2 regions of the Mesorhizobium sp. M0621 genome follow, and region 2 is predicted to be linked to the other one. Evidence: predicted binding sites of a transcription regulator. Region 2 holds the regulator's gene; the other holds the start of a gene.
What was found. Region 2 encodes PhoB, which activates phosphate uptake and scavenging genes when phosphate is short. Its sites were predicted from a motif close to TGTCATNNANCTGTCAT; they were not measured.
Positions count from the first base shown of each region.

Region 1 (6,162 bases), on a different contig from region 2:
ACATTGTGAGGCTTGCCACAGTAGTCGATGCTCCTGGCGATCAGCTCGACAGGAATGCCTGTGCCATCGCGGCCGCTCAATTCGGCCTCCTGCGGCTGTTCGCCGAAGCCGGACATATCGGCCCCGAAGAGATCGCCAAGCTGCATTCCGTTCAGCGTCGCGGTTGCCATGCCCGTCAGTCTCGCAATGCTGTCATTGGCGCTGATGATGCGGTTACCGTCGCAAACGATCAGGCCCTCCACTGCGGCGTTGGCCAGGCCGTGCATGCGGTCGACTTCGAGCTTCTGGCGGCGGAAGCGCAAATCGATCCACAGCGCCGATGCCGACAGCACCAGGATCACCAGCGTGGCGGCCGCGGCCGCGAAAGCCTGCGAGGTCGGCTCGATCGTGTACTGGGATATGGCGATCGAAGAATCGGGAAAGATCGAGACGGCACCCATGCCGATGAAATGCAAGGTGCAGATCGCCAGCGTCAGCAGCACCGCGCCGACGGACGTCGCTCGCAAGGAGGGGCGGCGCAGCACGACCCGCAGCGCCAGCGCCGCAAGCGTCACGCCGGCCAGCAAGGAAACGGCGACGAGCAACAGGTTCCATTCGATCCGGCCTTGGACTTCGAATGCCGCCATGCCGATGTAGTGCATGGCCGCGATGCCGCCGCCCAGGACGGCACCGCCGACGAGATGATAATCGAACTCGTCCCGCCAGGTGGCGATCCACATGCCGGCCGCCGTCAGCGCGACCGAAGCAGCGAGCGAAAGCACGGAGAGCGCCGGATCGTAGGCACTGGGTATGCCTGGTGTGAACGCGAGCATGGCGATGAAATGCGTTGCCCAGATGCCGAAGCCGGTCGACGTCGCCGCGATCATCAACCAGGCAAGCCGGTTCCGATCTGTGGAGCGGCTGATGTGGTGAAGCAGGTTGACGGCAGAGAAACAGGAAATTCCGCAGATCAGCGCGGCGAGTGCGATCAATCTCAGGTCGTGTTCGTTGACGATGCAATTGTAGACCGTCAGCATCTTATTTCACCTGATCTATCGGAAATAAACAAGGCAGCAGAATTGAGTAGCGCCTTGCCATTGAAGGATCGATAAAGTCGCCCACAACCCTGGCGTGTCTCCTCGGGTTGCAGCGGCTGCAATCAGGGCTGATATGTCGAAAGCCAGCTTGGCAGTCCTGACGGCAGTTCCTGGCGCGCTTGTCGTCGCGCTAAGCCGGCTAACCGTATCGCTTTCCATGCCGCCAAGCGGCAGCGAGCGTTGCGTGAGGCAAAGGGGTGAAGTTCGTCGATCTGCAACAAAACCGTTGTCTGATTGTCATGAGCGACACATATTGCCTTTGCGGGAGTGCCCCTTTCGCCAATGACAAACGGGAGATGAAACATGAAGTGCTTCGGCTTCGCGGCCGGTGTTGCCGCCACCTTTACGCTGCTTTCCTCAACCTCCGCTTTTGCTGTCACGCAGATCAGTTGGTGGCACGCCATGACTGGCGCCAATGCCGAAGTTGTCGACAAGATCTCCAAAGATTTCAATGCCAGCCAGAGCGATTATGAGCTCGTTCCGGTGTTCAAGGGCACGTATCCCGAGACGCTGAATGCCGGCATCGCCGCGTACCGCGCCGGCCAGGCGCCCGACATTATTCAGGTGTTCGATGTCGGCACTGGCGTGATGATGGCAGCCGAAGACGCAATCAAGCCGGCAGCCGATGTGTTGACCAGCGCAGGAATGACCTTCGACAAGAGCCAGTACCTGCCAGGCATAGTCGGCTATTATTCGAAGCCGGACGGCACCATGCTCTCCTTCCCCTACAACTCCTCTTCGCCGATCCTTTATTACAACAAGGATATCTTCCAGAAGGCTGGTCTCGACGTCGACAGCCCGCCCAAGACCTGGAATGAGGTGTGGGAAGATGCCAAGAAGATCAAGGCGAGCGGCGCGGCCGCCTGCGGCTACACCTCGACCTGGCTGACCTGGATCCATCTGGAGAATTTCGCGGCCTGGAATGACGTGTCATGGGCCACCCAGCAGAACGGTCTGGCCGGCGGCGATGTCGAGCTCAAGATCAATGCGCCGATTTTCGTCAACCATTTCCAGGCGCTCGCAGATCTCGCCAAGGACGGCACCTTCAAATATGGCGGCCGCACTTCCGAAGCCAAGCAGATCTTCCTTGCCGGCGAATGCGGGATCATGACTGAATCCTCCGGCGGGCTCGGCGATATCGTCAAGTCCGGCATGAATTACGGCATCGGCCAATTGCCCTATGACAGCGACGCCAAGGGCGCGCCGCAGAACACGACGCCGGGTGGCGCCAGCCTGTGGGTTTTCGCGGACAAATCCGACGAGGAATACAAGGGAGTGGCTGCTTTCTTCGCCTATTTGTCGAAGACCGACGTGCAGGAGTACCTGCACCAGAAGTCGGGCTATTTGCCGGTAACGCTGGCGGCCTATGAAGCGACCAAGAAATCCGGTTTCTATGACAAGAACATCGGTCGCGAGACCCCGATCCTGCAGATGACGGGTAAGGCGCCGACCGACAATTCGAAGGGCGTACGTCTGCCGAATCTGCCGCAGGTGCGCGATATCCAGAACGAGGAGTTCGAGAAGATGCTCGCCGGCCAGCAAACCGCGCAGCAGGCGCTCGACAATGCGGTTACGCGTGGCAATGCCGCGATCAAGGAAGCGCTGGGGAATTAGAGCGAGCGCAGAGGCCTTGCTCTACGGCGCACCCACCTGTCCCGTCAGGCATCTCCCCTCGGCGAGGGGGGTGCCGTCCTTTGCGATTTCGTCAATGGTCGATGATGCCGAATCCGAAACGCTCATCAAAGCCGTCTTGGCGCAGAGGGGTGCCACATGGTGCCGCCCGCCTCATCAACTCGGAGTGGCTCCGTGACCCCCCGCGTCGTGTTTCCCAACAAGGTCCTCCCCTACCTGCTGGTGGCGCCGCAACTAGCCATCACGCTCGTTTTTTTCTACTGGCCGGCCGGTCAGGCGTTCTACCAATCCATGCTCAGGCAGGATCCGTTCGGACTAAGGACCAGGTTCGTCTGGTTCGCCAATTTCAGGAAAGTGCTTGCCGATCCGGCCTACCTAAACTCGATAAAGGTCACAGTGGTGTTTTCCCTTGCGACCGCTATCGTCGCCATGTGCGTGGCGCTCCTGCTCGCGGTCATGGCAGAGAAGGTGGTGCGCGGCAAAGGTCTTTACCGCACGCTCTTGATCTGGCCCTACGCGGTGGCGCCGGCGATTGCCGGTATGCTGTGGCTGTTCCTCTTCAACCCGTCGATCGGGTCGCTGGCCTACATGCTGAGGAGTTTCGGCATCGCCTGGGATCCACTTCTCAACGGCACCCACGCCATGATCCTGCTGGTGTCCGCCGCTGCCTGGAAGCAGATCAGTTACAATTTCCTGTTCTTCGTCGCCGGCCTGCAGGCGGTGCCGAAAACCTTGATCGAAGCGGCGGCCATGGACGGCGCCGGCGAGACAAAGCGATTCTGGACCATAGTCTTCCCGCTGCTCGCGCCGACGACCTTCTTCCTGCTGGTCGTCAACACCGTCTATGCCCTGTTCGACACGTTCGGCATCGTCCATGCCGTCACCGGCGGCGGTCCGGGCAAGACGACTGAGACGCTGGTTTACAAGGTCTACAATGACGGCTTCGTCAATCTGATCCTCGGTGACTCGGCGGCGCAGTCGGTCATCCTGATGATCATCGTGATCTCGCTCACAGCCATCCAGTTCCGCTACGTGGAACGCAAAGTCCATTACGGCTGAGGCAAGCGATGATCGGTCAGTCCTCGTCTCGCATTTTCCTCGCCCATGCCGTGCTCATCCTCGGCATATTGATCGTCGCCTTCCCGATCTACTACACATTCGTTGCCTCGACGCAGACGCTGCAAACGATCCTTAAGCCGCCATTGCCGCTCCTGCCCGGCGATCAGTTCTGGAACAATTACAGCGAAGCGCTGTTCGGCGGTGTCGGCCGCATCGGCGGCGTCAGTGTCGGTCGATTGCTGCTCAACACCACGGTCATGGCGCTCGGCATCGCGGTGGGGAAGATTTTCATCTCGATCCTGTCGGCCTATGCGATCGTGTTCTTCCGTTTTCCGTTGCGGATGGTCTTCTTCTGGCTGATCTTCATCACCCTGATGCTTCCCGTTGAGGTGCGCATCCTGCCAACCTACAAGGTGATGGTCGATCTCGGCATGATCGACACCTATGCCGGCCTGATCATCCCACTGATCGCCTCGGCTACCGCCACATTGCTGTTTCGACAGTTTTTCATGACCATTCCAGGTGAGCTGGTGGAGGCGGCGCGTGTCGATGGTGCGGGACCGTGGCGCTTCTTCTTCGATATCCTGTTGCCCTTGTCGCGGACAAACATCGCGGCGCTGTTCGTCATCCTCTTCATTTATGGCTGGACGCAATATCTGTGGCCGCTGCTCGTCACCAACAGCAGCAACATGAATACGATCGTCATCGCGCTGAGGAAGATGGTCTCCTTCGCCGATGCCGATACGCAGTGGCACTTGGTCATGGTTACAGCGATGCTGGCCATCGTGCCGCCGATCCTGGTCGTGGTGCTGATGCAACGCTGGTTCGTTCGCGGGCTGGTCGATTCCGAAAAGTGAGAAGCTGATGGCGACCGTCGATCTGAAGGATGTGAAGAAGGTCTACCCCAGCGGCTTCGAGGCCGTGAAAGGCGTTTCCATCGCCGTTCCCGACAAGGAGCTTTGCGTGCTGGTCGGCCCATCCGGCTGCGGCAAGTCCACGCTGCTGAGGATGATCGCCGGGCTCGAAACCATCTCCTCGGGAACGGTTGCGATCGACGGCAAGATCGTCAACTCAATCGGCCCGACCGAGCGTGACATCGCCATGGTGTTCCAGAACTATGCGCTCTATCCGCATATGAAGGTCTACGACAATATGGCCTATGGGCTGCGTAACCGCGGCACGCCGAAAGACGAGATCGACAGCCGGGTCCGCGCGACGGCGAAAATACTGGAGCTTTCGGCGCTGCTCGACCGCCGCCCGCGCGAGCTTTCCGGCGGCCAGCGCCAGCGTGTCGCCATGGGCCGCGCCATCGTGCGCAACCCGAGGGTTTTCCTGTTCGACGAGCCGCTCTCCAATCTCGATGCCAAATTGCGCGGCCAGATGCGCGTCGAGATCAAGAATCTGCAGCGCTCGCTTGGCGTCACGTCGGTCTATGTCACACATGACCAGCTTGAGGCGATGACGCTGGCCGACATCCTCGTCGTCATGAATGCCGGACTGGTCGAGCAGGTGGGGGCGCCGCTCGACGTCTACGAGAGGCCGGCCTCGACCTTCGTCGCTTCCTTCATTGGCGCGCCGCCGATGAATCTCCTGGCGCTGACCGGAGGCTCCTCGGGCCCGGTGCTCGCTGACGGCACGGCGATCGTTTTCGCACCTCAGGAGGCAAAAGCTGCGACGGTCGGTTTTCGGCCCGAGGATGCCGACGTTACCTTCAATGCGGAGGCGCCGTCCGGTGCGCTCGTCCTGCCGGCGCTGGTCGAGGCAGTCGAACCGGTAGGTGCCGAAAGTTTTCTTCACTGTGCCGCAGGTGGCAGCAGGATCGTCGTGCGGGTCGCTGGTCGCGCCACCGCCACGGTTGGCAACCAATTGCGCGTGGTTGCCAAGGCAGAAAAGCTGCACTGGTTCGATCAGGCGGGGAAGCGCGTCGGCTAATCCGAAAGATAGTCCTGCATTCCACGCGCCGGCGTTCAGACGAAGACATGTGCCTTTCCCGATACGGTCAGGCGGACGATCTCGCCGACCGCCGGCGCGTCCATGCCCGGTTTGCGCAGGACCAGCGGCGTGTTGCCGATCGCGGCGGCATCGGGCGGATCGGCACTGTTCAAAAGCCGCACCGCGATCGTACACATCGAGCCGGCGAATTCCGATTCCGTCACCTCGCCGAACAGCATGTCCGAGGTGCCCGACATGCCCTCGCGCGACGTTCTTTTCAGCGCGATCTGCTCCGGCCGAAGCATGATGCGGGCAACGTCGCGGCTGTCATTGGTGTCGACGGCGATGCGGCCGAGCGGCGAGTTGGCGAAGCCGCCTGATATCTTTGCCGGCAGGATGATGGCGTCGCCGAGGAACTCGGCTATCATCCTGTCCTTCGGCTTGAAATAGAGGTCGCGCGGTG
Region 1 is NZ_JAMYQF010000020.1:21,822-27,983, reverse strand. Features, by position in the region: gene NKI38_RS16025 (EAL domain-containing protein) at 1-1,016, opposite strand, end outside; gene ugpB (sn-glycerol-3-phosphate ABC transporter substrate-binding protein UgpB) at 1,380-2,690, shown strand; gene ugpA (sn-glycerol-3-phosphate ABC transporter permease UgpA) at 2,847-3,767, shown strand; gene ugpE (sn-glycerol-3-phosphate ABC transporter permease UgpE) at 3,776-4,624, shown strand; gene NKI38_RS16005 (sn-glycerol-3-phosphate import ATP-binding protein UgpC) at 4,632-5,699, shown strand; gene NKI38_RS16000 (ABC transporter ATP-binding protein) at 5,735-6,162, opposite strand, start outside.
Region 1: a site for PhoB is predicted at 1,301-1,317, ahead of ugpB (sn-glycerol-3-phosphate ABC transporter substrate-binding protein UgpB). Genes of this name have one in related genera too.

Region 2 (6,162 bases):
CAGCGTAAGCCAGAACAGCAAAGGATGGATGAGGTACAGCAGGGCGAGGAAGAACGGAGCAAACGGCAGGTCGAACAAGACCGCCGCGCCGCGTGACCTGATGAAGGCGCATACCGAGGCAAGGTCGCGTAGTGGAGACAGGGCTGCTCCGCCGGCGTACTTAGCCTCAAGCGAGACGGCGAATGTCCTCGCGCCCAGTCTGTTATCGACAGTGGCTGCAACGCGCTGCGTGTAAACGGAGCGGACCGCATCGAGGAGGCCGAGAAAGGCGAGTGCGAGAACCGCGATAGCAGAGAGGTAAAGAAGCGTCTCGACGCTGGAGGAAGGCAGGACGCGGTCGTAGACCTGCAAGAGATAGAGGGGGATCACCAATAGCAGGATGTTGATGAGGAACGAGAAAACACCGACATCGGCGATGGCGCGCCTCAAGACTGCCCGCAGACCAGACTGTGCAATCATTCCCGCGCTCCTAACAGCTTATGGCCCAACATGAGGGCGTCGCTTAGACCGAATGGTCGCCGGCGATGTCCAAGGGGTGGTGCTGCAGGTCGTCCAGCGTATAGGCGCGGATGTAGTCGATCTTCATCTCCGCCGGCGTAGCCAGATGGTCAGGAGGCTGGCCAGCAATGCCGCCCACCGCGAGATCGGCCAGCATATACATGGGATCGTGCATGTCGGCGGGCGTCGCCGCTTGAGCGACCTTTACACCATCGTAGGTCCAGACGAGCTCATCCTTCGTCCAGAGCAGGCCATAGGTGTGGAAACCGCCGGTGTCCGCAACGTTCACCGTGGACGAAACCTTCGTGTGCGCTCCCGTCTCATTGGTATGCGCCGTCATGTAGAGCGTGTTCAGGTCCTGGCCGCGCGTTTCGACAACGTCCAGCTCCGGCGGCCACGAGCCGTCTTCAGGAAGCAGCCAGAAGGCCGGCCAGGCTCCGGCCGTTTCAGGCAGGTCCGCCCGCATTTCGAAATAGCCGTAGGTTTGCGCGAAGGTGTCGTGGGTCGTCAGTATCCCCGAGGTGTATTCGTAGTTGTTGATCAGAGGCTTGATGTCCTCCGGCGCCTGCGCGGCGGTGATGGTGAGGACGCCGTTTTCAACGCTGAACGGGTGGACGGAACTGGTCGGGCCATAATTGGCGTCGATATACCACTGCAACTCGCCATTGCTGCTCAACGTGCTGCCGTTCGGCGCTCCCCACCAGAAATTGGAATTCCAGGTGCCGTCCTGCCCGTCCCGAAGGCTCAGCGTGTTGAAATCGTCGGAGAAGGACAAAGTCATGCCGGACTTGTCGATCGGAAGTTCGAACTGGGTGGGCTGCAACTTGTCGATGGTCGTATTCTTGAACACCAGGATCTCGTCGGATCCGAGGTTCAGCATCACGTTCGATTCCACCTGGACCATCTGCGAACGGACGGCATCGAACGAAGTGAAGTCATACCCGTTAAGGCGGACCGCATCGGTCGCACCGAAATCGAAGATAAGATCACTTCCATTTCCTTTAGAGATGGCGAAAGTATCGGCGCCGTCACCGCCGATCAGGACATCATTTCCCTTGCCGCCATCCAGCGTCTGATGACCCGATCCGCCCTTGATGATGTTGTCCAACGCATTTCCGAACGCATATCGATTGGCGCCGGTAACGACGAGGTTCTCGAAATTGTCGGGGAGCTTGTAGCTCATCCATGTGTCGATCGTGTCGATCCCTGCCCCGGGATCTTCAACCACCTTATTGTTGGTGGAATAGAGGTGATAGTAGTCGTCGCCGGCGCCACCGTAGATCGTGACATTGACGCCGGCGTCTCCCCAGAAGGAGTCGTTGCCGGAGGTGCCATGCAGTTCCGGCCCGGACCCGGTGGCCGAGAACCAATGAGTGGAAGCGCCGGTGTAGGGAAGAGGGATGCCTTTGGCGTTTAAGACCGTGCTCATCAGAAATCCTTCCTCATGGTGTCCGACCTGGTCAAATCATTCGGCGCAAGGTCCGGCGACCGCTTTCAAAGCAACGTTGCAAAGAACGAGATCGTTCCACGGAATCGTCATTCGATCCGAGATCGTATTGAATATTTGGAGCACACACAATGAATAAAGAGGATGGAACCCGCTGCAGGTCGAAGTAAATTTAGTAAAATTGTGTATTTGTGAAAAATACACGTCCTTTAAAGAACGTATATATAAATTAACTCAAATTAATTCTTGAGGTGCGTGGCTTGTTGGCCGGAGTCTGCGGGCAAGATAGCAGAGTTTGGGAAATCGGAGAACGCCAGAAACTGCCTGTCGCTTTGGCCCGAATGCGGTCATTCGAAAACTGATGGGGATGACCGCTCCTGGCGTCACGTGCTCGCTCCCCATCGATGAGACGAATGCAACATTCCAGCCTTCGCGGCCGTTGGCGACCGCCTGCTAATCGAGTTTTCCCGGTCACGATCTATCGGGACGGAACAGGCACCTAATGCATGTCGCCCAAAAGTGACCTCGGTTTGGAGTGCGCCCCTAGGGGTGGACAGATCGTCCTGAGGAATTGACCATGGCTGTCGGGTTTTCGGAGAGAGAACCGTGGCAAGACATCGTAGTTACAGCATCACGTTCAAGCGTCAGGTCGTGCAGGAATATCTGTCGGGCGAGACGCTGCACAGTTTGGCGAAACGGCACGATATCACCCGTACTCCGATCCGTGTCTGGATTGGCAAGTATGAGGCAGGCGGCTTCGATGAAGATACGGCTTCGGCCACTCTGATCACGGAATATGAGGCGCGGATTGCCGCGCTTGAGCGACTTGTCGGCAAGCAGGCTCTGGAACTGGAGTTTCTAAAGGGGGCTCTGAAAAGCGCTCCGCGGCCGAAAAGCGGGATTACGTCCGTCATCACCGGCCCCGTGGTCTCAGTGTCGCCAAAGGCTGCCGGCTGATGGATCTGGCGCGTTCCAGCTTTTATGACCGCCCGGAATGACCGGCCGATGATACCGCTATCGTCGAGACGATGGTCTCGATCTGCGACGAATTCGAGTTTTATGGCTATCGCCGCGTGGGCGCGGCGCTGCGTCAGCAAGGCTTTGTGGTGAACCACAAGAAGATCCGCCGCCTGATGCGCGACCACGGCCTGCAACCGAAGGTCAGACGCCGGTTCGTCGCTACGACCGACAGCAATCACAACAGTCCGATCTTCCCCAATCTGGCAAAGGACATCGTTCCGACCGGTCCGAACCAACTCTGGGTCGGCGACATCACCTATGTCGCGCTACCGATCCGCTTCGTCTACGTCGCCATCATTCTCGATGTCTGGTCGCGCATGATCGTCGGCTACGCTATCAGCCGCGCGATCGATGCCCGCCTGACGGGCGCCGCCTTGCGCGCCGCAATCGAGCGCAGAAAGCCACCGCTAGGCTGCGTTCATCATTCCGATCGCGGCTCCCAATATGCCGCCGAGACTTACCGGCAGCTTCTCGCCGGCCATGGTCTGGCCGGCTCAATGGGCCGCAAGGGCAATCCTTATGACAATGCCAAAGCGGAGAGCTTCATGAAGACCCTGAAGCTCGAGGCGGTTTATCCGATGGCGCTTGAAACCTTCGAGGACGTTGCCGAACACCTTCCCCACTTCATCGACCAGGTCTACAACAAACGCAGGCTCCATTCGGCGCTGGGATATCTCAGCCCGCAACAGTTCGAGGATCAACACATCCGGCAGACGGGCAAAACCGCAGCCTGATCAGTGTCCACCCCTAGGGGCGCACTCCAGTTTTGGGAAAACGACATGCATAAAAAACAAACACCTAAAGCGCGTCGCCTAAATCCGTTCAACCGCGACGCGCTTTAGTCTTCCCTGATCGCGTAGCCCGCCCCGCGAATGGTGCGGATCACGTCCGGCATGCGGCCATTGTTGACCGCCTTGCGCAACCGGCCGACATGCACGTCGACCGTGCGCTCGTCGATGTAGATCGTCTCGCCCCAGACATTGTCGAGCAGCTGGCTGCGCGAGAACACGCGGCCGGGATGGCGCATCATGAATTCGAGCAGGCGGAATTCGGTCGGTCCGAGCCGGATCTCGCTCTTCTTGCGATAGACCCGGTGCGATTCACGATCGAGCACGATGTCGCCGACCTTGAGCACGCTGGACAGCACTTCCGGCTTGGCGCGGCGCAACAGCGCCTTGACCCTGGCCATGAACTCCGGTGTCGAGAACGGCTTGACCAGATAATCGTCGGCGCCGGTCGAGAGGCCGCGCACACGGTCGCTCTCCTCGCCGCGCGCGGTCAGCATGATGATCGGCAGCCGCTCGGTCTCGGAGCGCATTCGCAGGCGCCGGCAGAGTTCGATGCCGGAAACCGCCGGCACCATCCAGTCGAGCACCAGAAGGTCGGGAACGTTCTCCTGCAGCCGGATCTCGGCCTCGTCGCCGCGCGTCACCACCTCGACCTGGTAACCTTCGGACTCCAGATTATAGCGGAGCAGCACGCCTAGCGGCTCCTCATCCTCCACCACCATGATGCGTGGCGCGATCATCGGCCGGTCACTCCTGTCATGCCGCCGGCGCGGACATTGCCGTCTCGTCCTGCTTCGGACGATTGGCGGGCAGCTGCGTACCGGTCAAAACATAATAGGCATTTTCGGCGATGTTGGTCACGTGGTCGCCGATGCGCTCGAGGTTCTTGGCACAGAACAACAGATGCGTGCACGCCGTGATGTTGCGGGGATCTTCCATCATGTAGGTCAGCAGTTCGCGGAACACCGACGTGTACTTGACATCGATGCGCTCGTCGTCGGCGCGTAGTTTTGCCAACGCCTCGGCGTCGCGGGCCGCATATTCCTCGATGACGCCCTGCACCTGGATCAACACCAGTTGCGCCATTCCATCGATCGAGTGCGAAAGGTCGCGCGGCGTGACGCTGAGGCCGACAGTACCGACGCGCTTGGCGATGTTTTTGGCAAGGTCGCCGATGCGTTCGAGATCGCCGGCCATGCGGATCGAGCCGACGACATGGCGCAGATCGTCGGCCATCGGCTGCCGCTTGGCGATCAACGTGATGGCGCGATCGTCGAGCTCGCGCTGACGCGCATCCATGATGGCGTCGTCGGAGACGACACGCTGTGCCAGCGCGTTGTCGGAATTCAAAAGCGCCTTGGTCGCACCGCCGACCATCGAGCTGGCGAGATCGCCCATGTCGCTGATGAGCTTGCTGATCTGACCGAGATCCTCGTCGAAAGAAGCGACTGTGTGTTCGCTCATGATCCTGTCCCTCGTATGCCTGAACTCAGCCGAACCGGCCGGTGATATAATCCTGCGTGCGCTTCTCGCGGGGCGACGTGAAGATCTTCTCGGTGCGGTCGAACTCGACCAGCTCGCCCAGATACATGAAGGCCGTCTGCTTCGACACGCGCGCCGCCTGCTGCATGTTGTGGGTGACGATGACGATCGTGTAGTCGGCTTGCAACTCGTCGATCAGCTCCTCGATCTTGGCGGTCGACAGCGGATCGAGCGCCGAGGCCGGCTCGTCGAGCAGGATGACTTCCGGCTTCACCGCCACGGTACGGGCGATGCAGAGCCGCTGCTGCTGGCCGCCGGAGAGGCTGAGGCCGCTGGCGTTGAGCTTGTCCTTGACCTCGGTCCAGAGTGCTGCCCGCTTCAGCGCCTGCTCGACGCGACCGTCCATCTCGGACTTGCTGAGCTTCTCATAGAGCCTGACGCCGAAAGCGATGTTTTCATAGATCGACATCGGAAATGGTGTCGGTTTCTGGAACACCATGCCGATCTTGGTCCGCAAAAGGTTGAGATCCTGCGAGCGGTCGAGGACGTTCTGGCCGTCGAGCAGCACCTGACCTTCGGCGGTCTGCTTGGGATAGAGCTCGTAGATGCGGTTGAAGACGCGCAGCAGCGTCGACTTCCCGCAGCCCGAAGGCCCGATGAAGGCGGTGACGCTGCGCTCCGGCAAGGACAGCGTGATGTCCTTCAGCGCCTTCGACTGGCCGTAGTAGAAGTTGAGGTTCTTGACCTCGATCTTGGCCTTGGCGGTGGCCTCGGCGGCAATCGTCATGTCTGGAGACAACATCTGGCTCATTTGTCCTCTCTGCGTCCGGTCAGGCTGCGAGCAACGATGCTGAGCGCGAGAACCGTCAATGTGATGATGAGTGCGCCGGTCCAGGCCAGTTGCTGCCATTCCTCGTAAGGGCTGAG
Region 2 is NZ_JAMYQF010000001.1:218,846-225,007, reverse strand. Features, by position in the region: gene NKI38_RS01190 (type I secretion system permease/ATPase) at 1-459, opposite strand, end outside; gene eglC (endo-1,3-1,4-beta-glycanase EglC) at 503-1,927, opposite strand; gene NKI38_RS01180 (transposase) at 2,552-2,902, shown strand; gene NKI38_RS01175 (IS3 family transposase) at 2,962-3,699, shown strand; gene phoB (phosphate regulon transcriptional regulator PhoB) at 3,804-4,493, opposite strand; gene phoU (phosphate signaling complex protein PhoU) at 4,510-5,217, opposite strand; gene pstB (phosphate ABC transporter ATP-binding protein PstB) at 5,243-6,046, opposite strand; gene pstA (phosphate ABC transporter permease PstA) at 6,043-6,162, opposite strand, start outside.